2 regions of the Nonomuraea sp. NPDC003754 genome follow, and region 2 is predicted to be linked to the other one. Evidence: riboswitches for the same ligand, from Rfam matches in the RefSeq annotation. Region 2 holds a riboswitch; the other holds the start of a gene.
What was found. A riboswitch is a leader RNA that binds a small molecule or an ion and turns the genes downstream of it on or off. The one in region 2 is predicted to bind cobalamin.
Positions count from the first base shown of each region.

Region 1: it holds a riboswitch for cobalamin, as region 2 does, so the genes downstream of both, bluB (5,6-dimethylbenzimidazole synthase) here and cobN (cobaltochelatase subunit CobN) in region 2, are expected to answer to the same signal.

Region 1 is NZ_JBSGJX010000020.1:2,884-10,655, reverse strand. It holds gene ACWEVS_RS24280 (MFS transporter) at 120-668, opposite strand; gene ACWEVS_RS24275 (hypothetical protein) at 848-1,291, shown strand; cobalamin riboswitch at 1,462-1,656, shown strand; gene bluB (5,6-dimethylbenzimidazole synthase) at 1,687-2,319, shown strand; gene ACWEVS_RS24265 (hypothetical protein) at 2,399-5,164, opposite strand; gene ACWEVS_RS24260 (SWIM zinc finger family protein) at 5,161-6,501, opposite strand; gene ACWEVS_RS24255 (MFS transporter) at 6,632-7,772, opposite strand, start outside.
Region 2 is NZ_JBSGJX010000001.1:383,188-390,959, forward strand. It holds gene ACWEVS_RS01740 (cobalt-precorrin-6A reductase) at 1-442, shown strand, start outside; gene ACWEVS_RS01745 (precorrin-2 C(20)-methyltransferase) at 415-1,878, opposite strand; gene ACWEVS_RS01750 (precorrin-8X methylmutase) at 1,884-2,504, opposite strand; gene ACWEVS_RS01755 (precorrin-3B synthase) at 2,501-4,114, opposite strand; cobalamin riboswitch at 4,126-4,313, shown strand; gene cobN (cobaltochelatase subunit CobN) at 4,349-7,772, shown strand, end outside.

The DNA.
Region 1 (7,772 bases), on a different contig from region 2:
TCCGGCTGAGCCGGCACTGGTGTCATGGCACTGATGTCGACCCGGCGCCCGTCACGACAGGGACGCCGGGGAGCACCCCTTTCCCGGGGTGGCCCGCATCGGCCTCCTCGAACGGGAGGTCAGGCGGGAACGGTGCGCATGACGCCAGGAGGGCCGCGCCGGCCCATCTCGTGGCCGAGCAGGATGGAGCGCAGGATCGCCGGCCGCTCGGCCGGCGCGGGGACGGCCGTGCGGGCCGCCGGATCGACGAACGCCAGCACCGCGACGAGCAGCCGTACGGCCAGCCGCCGCAGCAGCGCCCACAGGGCCGCCTCGCCGTGCGACATCCACAGCGCCGTCAGCCCGATCGCCCATCCGTGCATGACCAGCATGCCGAGGCCCGGCACCAGCCAGGACTGGCCGTGCGCGTGCCCCGCGACCACCGGCTCGACGGCATGGGCGCCGGCGAACAGCACGTGCAGCACCAGCTGCGTGGCGGCCAGGGTCACGGCGATCACGGCCGCCGACCGCTCCCGCCCGGCCAGCGCCTGGGCCGGCAGGAACGACACCAGCAGCGCCACCACCACCGACGGCGCCGACACCGACCCGCCGGCGAACGCATGGGCGGCGATGCCGAGCATGACCGAGACCGCGGCGAAGGCGGCGGCTCGCAGAGCTCGAAGCGGCATCGTGGCTGACATGGCCCGGCCATCATCCCACGCTTACCCGCCGCCTCCCAAAGCGGATTCTTCGCCGCACAACCGACCTCGAGCACCACCTCCTGCGCCGAACGGGTGGACGGAGCGTGGCGCCTGACCCAGGGTGGGAGAACGGCCGCCGACCCGACCCACCGTAGGAAGAGAGGACCATGCCGCTCGCAGTCGCCACCCTCGCGCTTCTCGCCGCGACCCTCACCGCAGGCACCACCGCCCCTCCGCCCCCCATCACCGCAGGCGCGACCGCACCCCTGCCCGCCGCCACCCGTCGCCTTTCGACCGCCCCCGTGCTGGTGACCGCCGCGTCCCCGGTCACCGGCCTCTCCCCCGCGCCCGACCTGCGCGCCTGCTACGACGGCGCGTGCAGGCTCTCCCTCAGCCGGGCGGTGTCCTTCCGCGTCAGCTCGCGCTTCGGCATCACCAGGCTGGCCGTCACCTTCACCGGCGACCAGGTGAAGGTGAAGGGCACCGGTCCAGGCGTCAGCTCGCAGGCGCGACTGGGCGCGGGCACCACCGGATCGGTCAACGGCATCGGCGTCCAGGTGCTGTCCCTGTCCGCCGACCGGGTCGTCCTGCGGCTGTCCCCCCGGCGGTGACAACCGTCCAGGCACGGCAGACGTCGCGGCGCACGCGTCCGCCCCTCTCGCGCGAGGAAGCCTGGACGAGCCCGCACCGGCCGTGGTGACACGACCGCGGGCAGGGCGCCGGAGTCCCGGCCGACCTCGCCGGCCGGGCGGGTGAAGTGATCGGCTACCGTACTGCCCGGCGAACTGTTGCGAGGTGCCCCGCGTTCGCGGGGAGAATCGGGAAGCCGGTGAGAGTCCGGCACGGGCCCGCCGCGGTTACCGGGGAGCCTCCGCCCACGCGCGCGAGCGCAGTCACTGGCCCGACAGGGCTGGGAAGGCCGGCGGGCAGGCGCTGATCCGGGAGTCCGAAGACCGGCCTCGCGTTCACCGCCCCCACGGGGGCGCGAGTCAGCGGGAGCCTGCCCATGATCAGCCAGCTGTACGACGTCATCCACCGCCGCCGCGACGTGCGCGGCGAGTTCACCGGCGCGCCGGTGCCCGACGAGGTGCTGCACCGCGTGCTGTCGGCCGCGCACGCGGCGCCCAGCGTCGGCCTGTCCCAGCCGTGGGACTTCATCCTGGTGCGCGACCGCGCCGTCCGCGCCGCCTTCCACGATCACGTACGGCAGGAGCGGGACACGTTCGCGGCCACCCTCGACGGCGAGGCCGCCCGGCGGTTCGCCCGGATCAAGATCGACGGGGTGCTCGAGTCGACGCTGTCCGTCGTGATCACCTACGACCCTGACCGGGGCGGGCCCGCGGTGCTCGGCCGCCACGCCATCGCCGATGCCGGGCTCTACTCGGTGTGCCTGGCCATCCAGAACCTGTGGCTGGCCGCCACCGCCGAAGGGCTCGGCGTCGGCTGGGTGTCGTTCTACCGCGAGTCCTTCCTGCGGGACCTGCTGGGCGTCCCCGGCGTGGTGCGACCGGTCGCGTGGCTGTGCGTGGGCCCCGTCTCCCACCTGGAGGAGGTCCCTGACCTGGAACGGCACGGCTGGCGACGGCGCCGCCCGCTGGACGCCGCCGTCCACCACGACCGCTGGACCGGCGACCGGTGACCTGCGCCCGGCCGCCGGGTGGGAATGCCCGCGCGAAGCCCATCCGGGAGAACCCCTCCTACGGGCGGGCCCTCCGCGGTCAGCGGAGCCGGTCGCGCAGGCGGGCGCACTCGTAGGCGAAGCGGGTGCCGCGCCCGCTGTCCGCGTGGTCGGACACGCACGGGATCTCGCCTCGGGCGCCGGTCCACGCCGCCACGTCGGTGGCCAGCGCCACCGCCGCGGTGTGGCCGGCGGTCGGCCGCTCCCCCCGGCCCGGCAGCAGCACCGGCAGCATCCCCCTGAGGATGTCCCAGACCTGCTCGTGCGCGCCCCGGCGGGCGGCGCCGGCGAGGGAGTCCAGCACCGGAGGGATCGGGTGTCCGGCGCGGCGGATCAGGAACGCGAGCTGGCGGCCGACCGCCTCGGCGGGCAGGCTGTCCCGGGCCGCCATCCGCAGCAGCAGCGGCACCGCCTTCGGTTCGCCCTTGGCGAGGAAGTAGGCGAGCATGACCGCGATGGCGTCACCGGCCGGGCCGTCGGCGTCGGCGAGTATCGCCAGGTGCGGCGGGTGGATCCCGGGGCGGGTCCACCGGTACAGCAGGTAGGGCAGGTAGTTGACGGCGACGACCTCGCGGTGCGACGGCAGGACCGCCGCCCACCAGGCCATGGAGTTGCTGTGGTCGTCCCAGTGCCAGGACGACGGCTCGCTCAGCAGCTCGTCGACCAGGTCGTGCCCGGTCGGCTCGGCGCGGAGCACCGACACCAGCTCGACCTGCGTGGCGTCTTCGGGCGTGCGCTCCTCGAAGAGATGGCGGGTGCCGCCCTCGACGTAGGCCCACGCCACGCCGGTCTCCGGGTCGGGCGGGCCGCCCGCGGACAGCCAGGCGGCGGCCTGGACTGCTCCCCGCGAGCCCACGCGTGCGGCCCGCTCGGCGGCGGCGGGGTGGGCTCCGCGCGGCAGCCGCAGCAGCGCCTGTCCCAGGTCGGCGGCCAGCGGCTCGACACCGGCGGCGGCGCACGCCTCGAGCCGGTCCACCAGCGTCGCGGGGTCCAGGTGCCCGGTCATCAGGGTGGGCGTGGCCAGCAGGACGGGCGGCAGCGTTCCCTCCCGCAGGGCCACGTAGATCTCGCTCAGCCGGCGCAGCAGGAACAGGTGCGGCGGCGAGGCCCGCCCCGGGTCGGGCAGCCGCTGCCGCCTGCGCAGCTCCGCCGCGGGGTCGGGCTCCTGTTCGTGACCGGTCAGCGGGTGCGGCCCCGCTGTCGACATCCACCGGTCGGCGGGCTCGGCGGCGGGCACACCCGGATCGGCGCCCGGCGTGATCACCTCCCTGACCAGGGCGGCGATCCAGTCGCCGGTCTCTGTCCAGCGCTCCTTGGCGTACAGCTGAGCGGGGTCGTCCAGCTGAGCGGGGTCGTCGTCGAAGGCGCGCTTCAGCTTCGCGCGCAGGGCCGGACGGTCGCCCGCGGCCGCCACGAAGGCGGCCAGCCACCGCTCGTCCTGCGTCCATCCGCGCCGGTACCGCTGCCACGCGTCGAGCGCGGGCGCGGGGAACCGTCCGGGGCCCGGCAGGACGGGCAGCGGCGCGGGGGTGAACGGCTCCGGCGCCTCCTCGGCCGCGAGGTCGCCGCCGAACACCGCCGCCACCTGCGCGCCGAGGTCGGCGGGCAGGGCGGGGACGGCCTCGGCGATCAGCGGAGCCGCCGGGCCGAACGCGGTGGCGTGCTTGACCGCGAGGGCGGCCGCGCGCCGCCGCACCTCGTAGGAGGTGTGGGAGAACGCCGTGACGAGCGCGGGCGCCAGGTCGGCGGCGCGCCCGGGCGCCTGCCGTACCTCCTCCTCCAGCCAGGTCAGGCCGGCGCGGGCCAGCTTGGCCTCGGGACGGAAGGTCAGCGCGTCGACCGCGTCGACGACGTCGGCGGCGTCGTGGGGTCCGGTGCGGCGCAGCTGGGCCATCGCCAGCTCGGCGACCGTGCCGGGGGCGGCGGGCAGCAGCCGCAGATAGTCGCGGGCCCGCCCGGCCGACTCGTGCGGCCGCGGGTCGACCAGCTCGTGCAGGCGGACGAAGAAGCGCAGGTCGATGGCGTCGCCGCCGCGCAGGAACCGGCTCACGCAGCCGTCGAGGATCTCCTCGCGCGACACCGTGCCCGCCGCCAGGAGCTGCCCGAACAGGGCGAGCCAGCGGGTGGGTCCTGGCTTCGGCCGTTCGTCCCTGAGGGCCCGGCCGGCGCCCTCCGCGTGGAAGATCCTCGGCAGCAGCGGGCCGACCAGCGGGTCGTCGTCCACGGGAGGGGCCGACAGCCAGGCGACCACGAGCGGGTCGTGCTCGGGCGGCTCGGCGCCCGAGGCCCGCAGCGCCCCGAGGGCCAGCGGGACGACGCGGTCGCGCGGCCTGCGGATCTTCGCCGCCAGCCGTGCGGCCACATCGGCCTGGAAGGCGACGGGGCGCGCGGCCAGCGCGCGGAACACCTCGTCCAGCTCGTCCGGCTCTTCACGCCACGGGTCCGGGGCCGGCACCAGGTCACGGCGGGTCAGCCAGGCGGCCGTGGCCGCGGGGGCGGAGAGCGTGCCCGCGCCGGCGACCAGAAGCGGCGGCCCGAACGCGCTGACCGCGTCGGCCACCGCCCAGCGCACCTCCAGCCGCATCCACTCGGGGTCGTCGTCCTCGGCGGCGTCGCCCTCGGCACCCCCGCCCCGCCGGCTCTCCCTGGCCATCCGCGTCGCGGTCTCGCGCAACTCCTTGAGGAAGCCCGGCAGCCGGCGGCCCGCCTCGGCCCGCTCGGCCTCGGTCAGCGTGGTCACCAGGTCGGCGAGCGCCACGGTCTTGCGCTCGGTGACGAGGTCACGCACCTCCTGCCAGACGCTCATCGCACGGCCGCCACGTCGGCGCGGGCGGCGATCCTGGCCGCCAGCACGTGCTTGCACGGTCCGCGCGAGCCGCGGTGGTCCCACCACCACGGGCAGGTGCACGAGCCGTCGCTCACCCTCACCTCGCGCACCCCGCCGCCGGTCCGCACCCGCGCCGTGTCCCCCTCGATCCGTACGGCAGCGGCCGCCACCAGCGCCTTCGCGGCGGCCAGGCGGGGATTGAGGTTCTGCACGTGCTCCCTGTCGTAGGGCAGCTCGCGGTGGAAGTGCGCGGCGTCGGACAGGTCGTAGCCGACGCGGCCCGCCGTACCCAGCTGGGTGAGCGCGGCCCGGACCCGGGCGGTGGGCAGGCCCGCCCGGTCGGCCAGCAGGCCGATCTCCACCTCGGGCTCGAAGTTGAGCAGCATGCCGACCACGTCGGCGTCGGCCTCGGCCTCCTCGGACGACAGGTCCTCCAGCACCGCGCCCTCCCCCGAGAAACCGCGCCAGCGCTCCGGCGACAGGGCGAGGGTGTAGCGCATGCCGGGCAGTTCAAGCTCCCAGGCGCTCGACGCCGCGCCGCCGGCGCCGCCGGCCGGGCCGTACACCCGCAGGCTTCTGGCGAAGCGCAGCAGCGGCAGGAGCGTCGCCAGGCGGCCCACGCCGGACAGGCACACCGCGCCCGCGCCGGGCCGGTCGCCCATCCGCAGCTCGCGGCCCACGGGAGTGACCCACAGGTCGGCCGTGGCCCGCTTGGGCAGCGACCGCAGGAACCGCACCGCGTTCATCCCCGGCAGCTCGGCCTTCAGGTCCATGCCCGCCGCGATCACCTGCACCTCGGCGAAGCCCCTCAGCCAGCGCTCGGGCAGCGGCACCTTCTTCTCCACGACCGCGCCGTCGAGGGTCGTCACGGTCAGCTCGTCGGCGCCGACGCCGAGGTGGAGCGGGTCACGCGGGCCGACCCTGGCCAGCGCCTCGCGCAGCGGGCCGTTGACGTCGACGTTGGTGGTGCCCCGGTCGAACACCTCGCCGTCCAGGGCTCCGTCGAGCAGGTCGAGGCGGGCGTAGACGCCGCCGCAGGCGGAGAACGACTCGAACCTGAGCCGGTCGCCGCCGCACGTGACGACCGGGTCGCGGGTCCAGCCCGGACGGGGCTGGTGGTAGCGGGTGAGGGCCACGTCGGCCACGCCGAGCAGCGCCGCGGCCGCGGGCGCGGCCTGCGTCACCACCCCGCTGAAGAACCGGGGCGCGAGGGCGGGGCCGCTGAGCGCGGTGCCGCCGGACGTCGACAGTCCGAGGCGGCCGTCCACCAGAGTCGAGGGCGCGGCGTAGCTGTACGCCTGCGTCGCAGATGTCATGCGCGGGACAGTAGAGATCACTACTGACAGAATCCGGCTACCAGGCGACGCCTGGACGAGAGGATCCAGCAGACCGGGGGCGCGCACCGCGCCGGCCTGCTGGATCGACGGTCCGGCCGTCCTGAGGGGTTTACGCGGTGACTTCGCTGTCCTCCCTGGCGGGGGCCGGGGCGGGCGCCGGCGCCGTACGGCGCAGCACGGCCATCGCCAGGGCCGCGGCCGCCAGGCTGCAGGCCACGCCCACCCACGAGCCGAGCGACATCGCCGCGCCGAAGGCGTCGCGCGCGGCGGCGAGCACGGCGGGATCACCCAGCACGACCGCCTGGCCGATCGACTCGCGGGCCGCCGCGGGCGCGGAGTGCGGCATCCGGGCGGTGTAGACCCCGGCCAGCACGCTGCCGAGGACGGCGATGCTGAGCGCCATGCCCACCTGCTGGACGGTGTCGTTCAGCGCGGAGCCGGCACCGGCCCGCTCCACGGGCACCGCGCCCATCAGCGTCGTGTAGGCGGCCGGCCCCGCCAGGCCGCCACCGGCCCCCATGACCAGCATGGAGGCGAACATCGACCAGTAGCCGCCGGTCATGGCCAGGCCCGCGAAGGAGACGGCCATCACGGCCAGTCCGACGGCGACCAGCGTCCGGTTGGAGACCTTCTGGCCGAGCGCCACGCCGACGTAGTTGAAGACCGTGGCCGCCAGCGCGTACGGCAGCAGCCCCAGGCCCGCCTGCGTGGCCCCGTAGCCGAGCACGAACTGCAGGTACTGGGTGAGCATCAGCATCACCGCGCCGATGCCGAACGACATCAGCAGGATCGAGAACGAGGCCCCGGTGAAGTCGCGGCTGCGGAACAGCTCCAGCGGCAGCATCGGGTGCGGCGTCCTGCGCTCCCAGAGCGCGAAGCCGCCGAGGGCGACGGCGGCGATGACGGCCACCGGCAGGTTCACGCCCTGCTGGGGCGCCTCGATCACCACGTAGACGAGCGCGGTCAGCCCGACGGTGGACAGCAGCACGCCGAGCGGGTCGAGGCTGCGCTCGGGGCCGCGCCGTTCGGGCATCAGCGCGTACGCGGCCACGATCGCGATCACCGCGACGGGGACGTTGAGCAGGAACACCGAGTTCCACGAGAAGCGCTCGATCAGGAACCCGCCGAGGGTGGGCCCGCCGATCACGCCGACCGTCGCCACGACGCTCCAGGCGGCCATGGCCTTGCGCCGCTCGTCGTCGTCGAACGTGGTGATCAGGATGGACAGCGTGGATGGCATCAACATGGCG
Region 2 (7,772 bases):
CTGGCCGCCCCGGCCCGGCTGGGTGCTCGTCGACTCGCTGGAGGAGGCCGCGCGGACGCTGCCCTCGCTGGGCCGCCGCGTGTTCCTGACGACCGGGCGCAGGAGCCTGCCGGTGTTCGCCGGTCTGTCCGGTATGTGGTTCCTGGCCAGATCGGTCGACCCGCCCGAGCCGCCGGTCCCCGCCAACGTCCACGTGGTGCTGGCGCGCGGCCCCTACACCGTCGAAGGGGAGCGGGCGCTCATCCGCGAGCACCGGCTCGACGTGCTGGTCACCAAGGACAGCGGCGGCGAGATGACCACCGCCAAGCTGACGGCCGCCGCCGAGCTCGGACTGCCCGTGGTGGTCGTGCGACGGCCGCCGCTGCCCGAGGACGCGGTGCTCGTGGAGACCGTGGCGGCGGCCGTGGCGTGGGTTCATGCCGGGTATCGCCTCGGGGTGTAGACGACGCCGTCGCCGGTGACGCGGGTGGTCGAGGAGCCGACGATCAGCAGGCAGCGCATGTCGACCTGCGCCGGGTCGAGCCCGGCCAGCGTGGTCACGATGATCGTCTCCTGCGGCCCCCCGACGTCGCGGCCGATCACCACGGGCGTGGCCGGGTCGCGATGCTCCATGATCAGGTCGCGGGCGGCGTCCACCTGCCAGGTACGGCTGCGCGAGGCCGGGTTGTAGATCGCCAGCACCAGGTCGGCCGCGGCGGCGGCACGCAGCCGCCCGGCCACGATGTCCCACGGCTTGAGCAGGTCCGACAGGGAGATCACGCAATAGTCGTGCCCCAGCGGCGCCCCCGCCCTGGCGGCCACGGCGTGCGCGGCCGTCAGGCCCGGCACGATCCGCACCGGCACGTCGGGGAAGCCCTCGGCCGCCTCCAGCACCGCGCTGGCCATCGCGAACACGCCGGGATCGCCGGACGAGACGACCGCCACCCTGCGGCCCTGGCGGGCCAGCTCCAGCGCGTGCGCGGCCCGCTCGGCCTCCACCCTGTTGTCGGTGCGGTGCCTGACCTGGCCCGCCCGCTGCGGCACCCGGTCCACGTACGGGCCGTACCCCACCAGGTCGGTCGCCTCCGCCAGCACCTGCCGCGCCTCCGGCGTGAGCCACTGCGCTCCCGCGGGCCCGAGCCCCACCACCGCGACGCCCGGCCTCAGCTCCTCGTCGGCCCGCCCGCCGCCGCTGGGCAGCATCGCCAGCGAGAAGTACGGCACGCTCGCCGGGTCCACGTCCTTGAGCGGCTCGATCCGCTGGCTCGCCGTCGTCGCCCGCTCGACGTACCACGCCTCGTCCAGCCGGCCCGCCTCCGCCAGCGCGTCACGGACCTTCTCGAAGGTCCTGCCGAGCTTGAGCACGGCCACCGAGTCGGCGCTCTTCAGCTTCTCGGTGATGACGTCGGCCGGGAGCGTGCCGGGCAGCACGGTCAGCGTCTCCTCGTGCTCCACCAGCGGGCGTCCCAGCACCGCCGCCGCCCCCGCCACCGAGGTGACGCCCGGCACGACCTCGGTCTCGTAGCGGTGGGCGAGCCGCTTGTGCATGTGCATGTAGGAGCCGTAGAAGAGCGGGTCGCCCTCGCACAGCACCACGACGACCCTGCCCGCGTCCAGATGGGCGGCCAGCCGCTGCGCGCACTCGGCGTAGAAGTCCTCCAGCGCGCCCTGGTAGCCGCCGGGGTGGTCGGTGGTCTCCGTGGTCAGCGGGTACTTCAGCAGCTCTTCGACCTGCCCCTCCCGCATGTACGGCAGCGCGATCGACCGCGCGATGCTCCTGCCGTGCCTGGCGCTGTGGTAGGCGATCACGTCCGCCTCGCCGATCAGCCTGGCCGCCTTGACCGTCACCAGCTCGGGATCCCCGGGCCCCAGCCCCACCCCGAACAGCCGTCCCGCCACGTCGCTCACTCCTGTTCGGAGGCGATCGCGTTGACCGCCGCTGCCGCCATCGCACTGCCGCCCCTGCGGCCGTGCACCACCAGGTACTCCAGGTCGCCGCTCGCCAGCGCCTGCTTCGACTCGGCCGCCCCGATGAAGCCCACGGGGATGCCGAGCACCGCCGCGGGGCGTCCCGCGCCCTCCTCGACCAGCTCCAGGAGCCTGAACAGGGCGGTGGGCGCGTTGCCCACGGCGACGACCGCGCCGTCCAGCCGGTCGCGCCACAGCTCCAGGGCGGCGGCGCTGCGGGTCGTGCCCATCCGCTCGGCCAGCCCCGGCACGCCCGGGTCGCCGAGGGTGCAGATCACCTCGTTGTCCCTGGGCAGGCGCGCCCTGGTCACCCCGGAGGCGACCATCATGGCGTCGCACAGGATCGGCGCGCCCCCGCGCAGGGCCGCCCGCGCCGCGGCGACCACGCCCGGCGAGTAGGCGAGATCGGCGACCAGGTCGGTCATGCCGCAGGCGTGGATCATGCGGACGGCCACCTGGGCCACGTCCTGCGGCAACCCGGCCAGGTCGCTCTCCGCGCGGATGGTGGCGAACGAGCGCCGGTAGATCTCCGCGCCGTCGCGGATGTAGTCGGTCATATCTCCTCTTCTTCGGTACGGCCCGCGACACGGTAGCCGGTCGGGGTGGCGACGACGTCGACCACCTCCCCCGCCGGACGGCCGCACCGCCGTTCGCACCCGGCCCAGTGGACCGGGCGGGCCGGTGGTTCGTGACCGGGCCGTTCCGCCCAGCGTCTGGCGTCGAGCTGGACGTCGGCCAGGGATTTCGCACACCCCGGGCGGCCCGTGCAGGCCGACAGGCCCGCCCACGGCGTCCCTGGGACGGCGACCAGCCCGGCGGCGGTGAGCCGGTCCGCGATCGGCTGGACGGCGTCGGCGGGCAGGTCGGGCAGGACGACGGTGCGCCACGGCGTGACGCGGATCTCGGCGGCGCAGGCGGCGAGCGCCGCGGCCTGACCGGCGGACAGGCGGCCGAGCGGGACCACCACCTCGAGCGCGACCCTGCCGTCACGCTGCGGGCGGGTCCCCGCGTCGCGCACCCCGGCACCGCGCGCGGCCGTCTCGACATCCGGGGCCACCATCTCCAGGCCGTCCCCCTGCCGGGCCTGGGCAGGAGCCTGGTCGTCCCCCTGCCGGGCCTGCGCGGGGGTCTGGTCGCACTGTGGGGCCGGGCCGGGGAACCGGGCGTCCTGCCGCGGAGTCGCCGGGCCGGGGTCCTGGGTGGTCGGTGGGTTCAGGCGGGCGGCGAGCCGGGCCGGGCCGTCCGGGAGGTCGGTGACGCGCCAGGCGGTGCCGTCGCTCAGTTCCATGAAGGCCGAGGCCGCCGCGAGCATCAGCGGAACCGCGCCGGAAACGGTCACGGGTACGGCCTGCCGTTCCCCACCGAGCAACAGCACCCCGCCGGCGGGCGAGGTGGCCAGGAAGGTCACGTCGGCGCCGCAGGACAGCACGTCACCGGTGCCGTCGTCCAGGGCGAACAGGAAGCGGCCGGAGAGCGCGGCCAGCTCGGGGGCGGCGCACAGCCGGCGGTCCAGGTCGGCGACCAGCGGCCGGACGTCCACCAGGGACGAGGGGGCGCGTCCCGCCAGCGGTGAGGCGAGGATGTTGCGGACCCGCTCGTGGGTGGCCGACGGCAGCAGCCCCGCCGCCGCCATCCGCGCCGCGAAGACCGGCACGCTCGCCGCGGCCGCGCCCGGTCCGGGACCCGCCCGAAGCCCGTCCGGCGCCACGCCCGCGGAAACCCCCGCCTGCGCCGCGCCGGCAAGCGGCGCGCCCAGCACCGCCCCTGAGGAGACCCCGTCCGACGCCACGCCCGCGGAAACCCCCGCCTGCGCCGCGCCGGCGAGCGGTGCGCCCGGCACCGCCCCTGAGGGGCCTTCGTCCGGCGCCACGCCCGCTGCCGCGACGCCGGTCGGGGCCGGGCGAGCGGGGGTCCCGGCCGGTGGAGCGGCGGGCGTGACAGGGGTGACGCGCAGGCCGCGGACCTGGAGGTTCGCCCGGGAGGTCAGCTCGATCTCGCCCGATCCCAGCTCGGCCGCGCACGCCGCCACCTCGCTCAGCTGGGCCGCCGTGAGGACGCCACCGGGGATGCGGACCCGGGCGAGGGCGCCGTCCGCGGCGGTGTGGACCTGAAGGGCCCCGGGACACGCATCAGGGCGCAGGTGTCCTGAAACGTCGGTTATGTCCACGGGGAGGATGGTAACCCGTTCAAAACCCTCTAGTCTGATCACAGACGAGGGCGACGGAGGAAGCCGGTGCGAAGCCGGCGCGGTCCCGCCACTGTGACCGGGGAGCGAACCCCACCGCAGGCCACTGTCCGGCGACGGACGGGAAGGCCGGGGTGAGCGTCGATCCGGGAGCCAGGAGACTCCCGCTCTCGTGACACCCGCGACCGGGGCGAGGACCCCGAGGGAGGAGTTCCTGTGCCCGAGAGCACGGCCGTCCTGCTGCTGTCCACCTCCGACACCGACCTGCTGAGCGCGAGGGCGAGCGGCGCGCCGTACCGCCTTGGAAACCCCGCCCGGCTGACGGTCGACGACCTGCCCGCGCTGGTCGAGGGCACGGACCTGGTCGTGGTGCGGCTCCTCGGCGGGCGCAGGGCCTGGGAGGAGGGGCTCGACCGGCTGCTCGCGGGACCGCGGCCCGTGGTGGTGCTGGGCGGCGAGCAGGCGCCCGACGCCGAGCTCATGGAGCTGTCGACGGTCAGCGGCGGCGTCTGCGCCGAGGCGCACGCCTACCTCGCCCACGGCGGCCCGGCCAACCTCGCCGAGCTGCACGCCTTCCTGTCCGACACGGTGCTGCTGACCGGCAACGGGTTCGCGGCGCCCGAACCGGCCCCGGCCTGGGGGCTGCTCGAGAGGGAGCGTTCCGCCGCCGAGGGTCCCGTCGTGGGCGTGCTCTACTACCGCGCGCACCACATGGCGGGCAACACGGCCTTCGTGCGGACGCTCTGCGACGCGATCGAGGCCGCGGGCGGCCGCGCACTGCCGGTCTTCTGCTCCTCGCTCCGCACGGCGGAGCCCGGCCTGCTCGACACGCTGCGGACCGCCGACGCGCTCGTGGTGACCGTCCTGGCCGCCGGAGGCACGCGGCCCGCGACGGCCGGAGCCGGCGGCGACGACGCGGCGTGGGACGTGGGCGCGCTCGCCGAGCTGGACGTGCCGATCCTGCAAGGGCTGTGCCTGACCACGAGCAGGCAGGCGTGGGAGGAGAACGACGACGGCCTGTCACCGCTGGACGCGGCGTCGCAGGTGGCGATCCCCGAGTTCGACGGCCGGATCATCACGGTGCCGTTCTCGTTCAAGGAGGTGGACGCGGACGGGCTGACCGTCTACGCGGCCGATCCCGAGCGCGCGGCCCGCGTCGCCGGCATCGCCGTACGGCACGCCCGGCTCAGGCACGTCCCGAACGCCGAGAAGAAGCTCGTGGTGATGCTGTCGGCCTACCCGACCAAGCACGCGCGCGTCGGCAACGCGGTCGGCCTCGACACCCCCGCGAGCACCGTGAAACTGCTGGCCAGGCTGGCCGGCGAGGGCTACGACCTGGGCGAGGGTCTGCCCGGCGTCGCCGAGGGCGACGGCGACGCGCTGATCCACGCGCTCATCGCGGCCGGCGGCCAGGACCAGGAGTGGCTGACGGAGGAGCAGCTCGCGGCCAACCCGGTGCGCGTGCCCGCCGCCACCTACACCTCCTGGTACGGCACGCTCCCCGCCGAGCTGCGCGAGGCGATGGAGCGGCACTGGGGGCCGCCGCCCGGCGAGCTGTTCGTGCACGAGGGCGACATCGTGTTCGCCGCGCTGCGGGCGGGCAACGTCGTGGTCATGGTGCAGCCGCCGCGCGGCTTCGGCGAGAACCCGATCGCGATCTACCACGATCCGGACCTGCCGCCCAGCCACCACTACCTGGCGGCCTACCGGTGGCTGTCGGCGGAGTTCGGCGCGCACGCGGTCGTGCACGTCGGCAAGCACGGCAACCTGGAGTGGCTGCCCGGCAAGTCGGCGGGCTTGTCGGCCGCGTGCGGGCCCGACGCGGCGCTGGGCGACCTGCCGCTGGTCTACCCGTTCCTGGTCAACGACCCGGGCGAGGGGACGCAGGCCAAGCGGCGGGCGCACGCCGTCCTGGTGGACCACATGGTGCCGCCGATGGCCCGCGCCGACACCTACGGCGACATCGCCCGCCTGGAGCAGCTGCTGGACGAGCACGCCTCGATCGCCGCGATGGACCCGGCCAAGCTGCCCGCGATCAGGGCGCAGATCTGGACGCTCATCCAGGCGGCACGGCTCGACCACGACCTGGGGCTGGCCGACCGGCCGCACGACACGGAGTTCGACGACTTCCTGCTGCACGTGGACGGCTGGCTGTGCGAGGTCAAGGACGTGCAGATCCGCGACGGGCTGCACGTGCTGGGGGCGGCGCCCGAGGGGTCGGTGCGGGTCGACCTGGTGCTGGCGATGCTGCGGGCCCGGCAGATGTGGGCGGGCGCCGAGACGCTGCCGGGCCTGCGGGAGGCGCTGGGGCTGGCCGAGGACGGTACGGCGGGCCTGGCGAGCGTGGACGCGGCCGAGTCGACGGCCAGGGCGCTGGTGGAGGGCATGGAGGCGCGCGGCTGGGAGGTGGCGGCGGCCCGCGAGGTGACCGACGCGGTCCTCGCCCCGTCCGGCGCGCGGCGGGACCTGGTCGTCCGGATCCTGGAGTTCGCCGCCGCCGAGGTCGTGCCCAGGCTGGCCAGGACCGGTGACGAGCTCGACCACCTCCTGCACGCGCTCGACGGCGGCTACGTCCCCGCGGGCCCCAGCGGCTCCCCGCTGCGCGGCCTGATCAACGTGCTGCCCACCGGCAGGAACTTCTACTCGGTCGACCCGCGCGCCGTCCCCAGCAAGCTGGCGTGGGAGACCGGCCAGGCGATGGCCGACTCGCTCCTGGCCCGCTACCGCGCCGACACCGGCGAGTGGCCGCGTTCGGTGGGTCTGTCGGTGTGGGGGACCAGCGCCATGCGGACGGCGGGCGACGACGTCGCCGAGGTCCTCGCGCTGCTGGGCGCCCGCCCGGTGTGGGACGACGCCTCCCGGCGGGTCACCCGCCTGGAGCCGGTCCCGCTCGACGAGCTCGGCAGGCCGCGCATCGACGTCACGGTTCGCATCAGCGGCTTCTTCCGCGACGCCTTCCCGCATGTCGTGGCCATGCTGGACGACGCCGTGCGCATGATCGCCGCCCTGGACGAGCCCGGCGAGGACAACTACGTCCGCGCCCACGTCGCCGCCGACTTCGAGACGCACGGCGACGAGCGCAGGGCCACGATGCGGGTCTTCGGCTCCCGTCCGGGCGCGTACGGCGCGGGCCTGCTGCCGCTGATCGACAGCCGCAACTGGCGGGACGACGCCGACCTGGCCGAGGTCTACGCGGTGTGGGGCGGTTTCGCCTACGGCCGCGACCTGGACGGCGTGCCGGCCCGCCAGGACATGGAGAGCGCCTACCGGCGGATCGCGGTCGCGGCGAAGAACATCGACACCCGCGAGCACGACATCGCCGACTCCGACGACTACTTCCAGTACCACGGCGGCATGGTGGCCACCGTACGAGCGCTCACGGGCCGCGCGCCCGCCGCGTACGTGGGCGACAGCACCCGCCCGGACGCCGTGCGCACGCGCACGCTGTCGGAGGAGACCTCGCGGATCTTCCGGGCGCGCGTGGTGAACCCCAACTGGCTGGCCGCGATGCGGCGGCACGGCTACAAGGGCGCCTTCGAGCTGGCCGCGACCGTGGACTACCTGTTCGGCTACGACGCCACGACCGGTGTGATGGCCGACTGGATGTACGACAAGCTCACGCAGACCTACGTGCTCGATC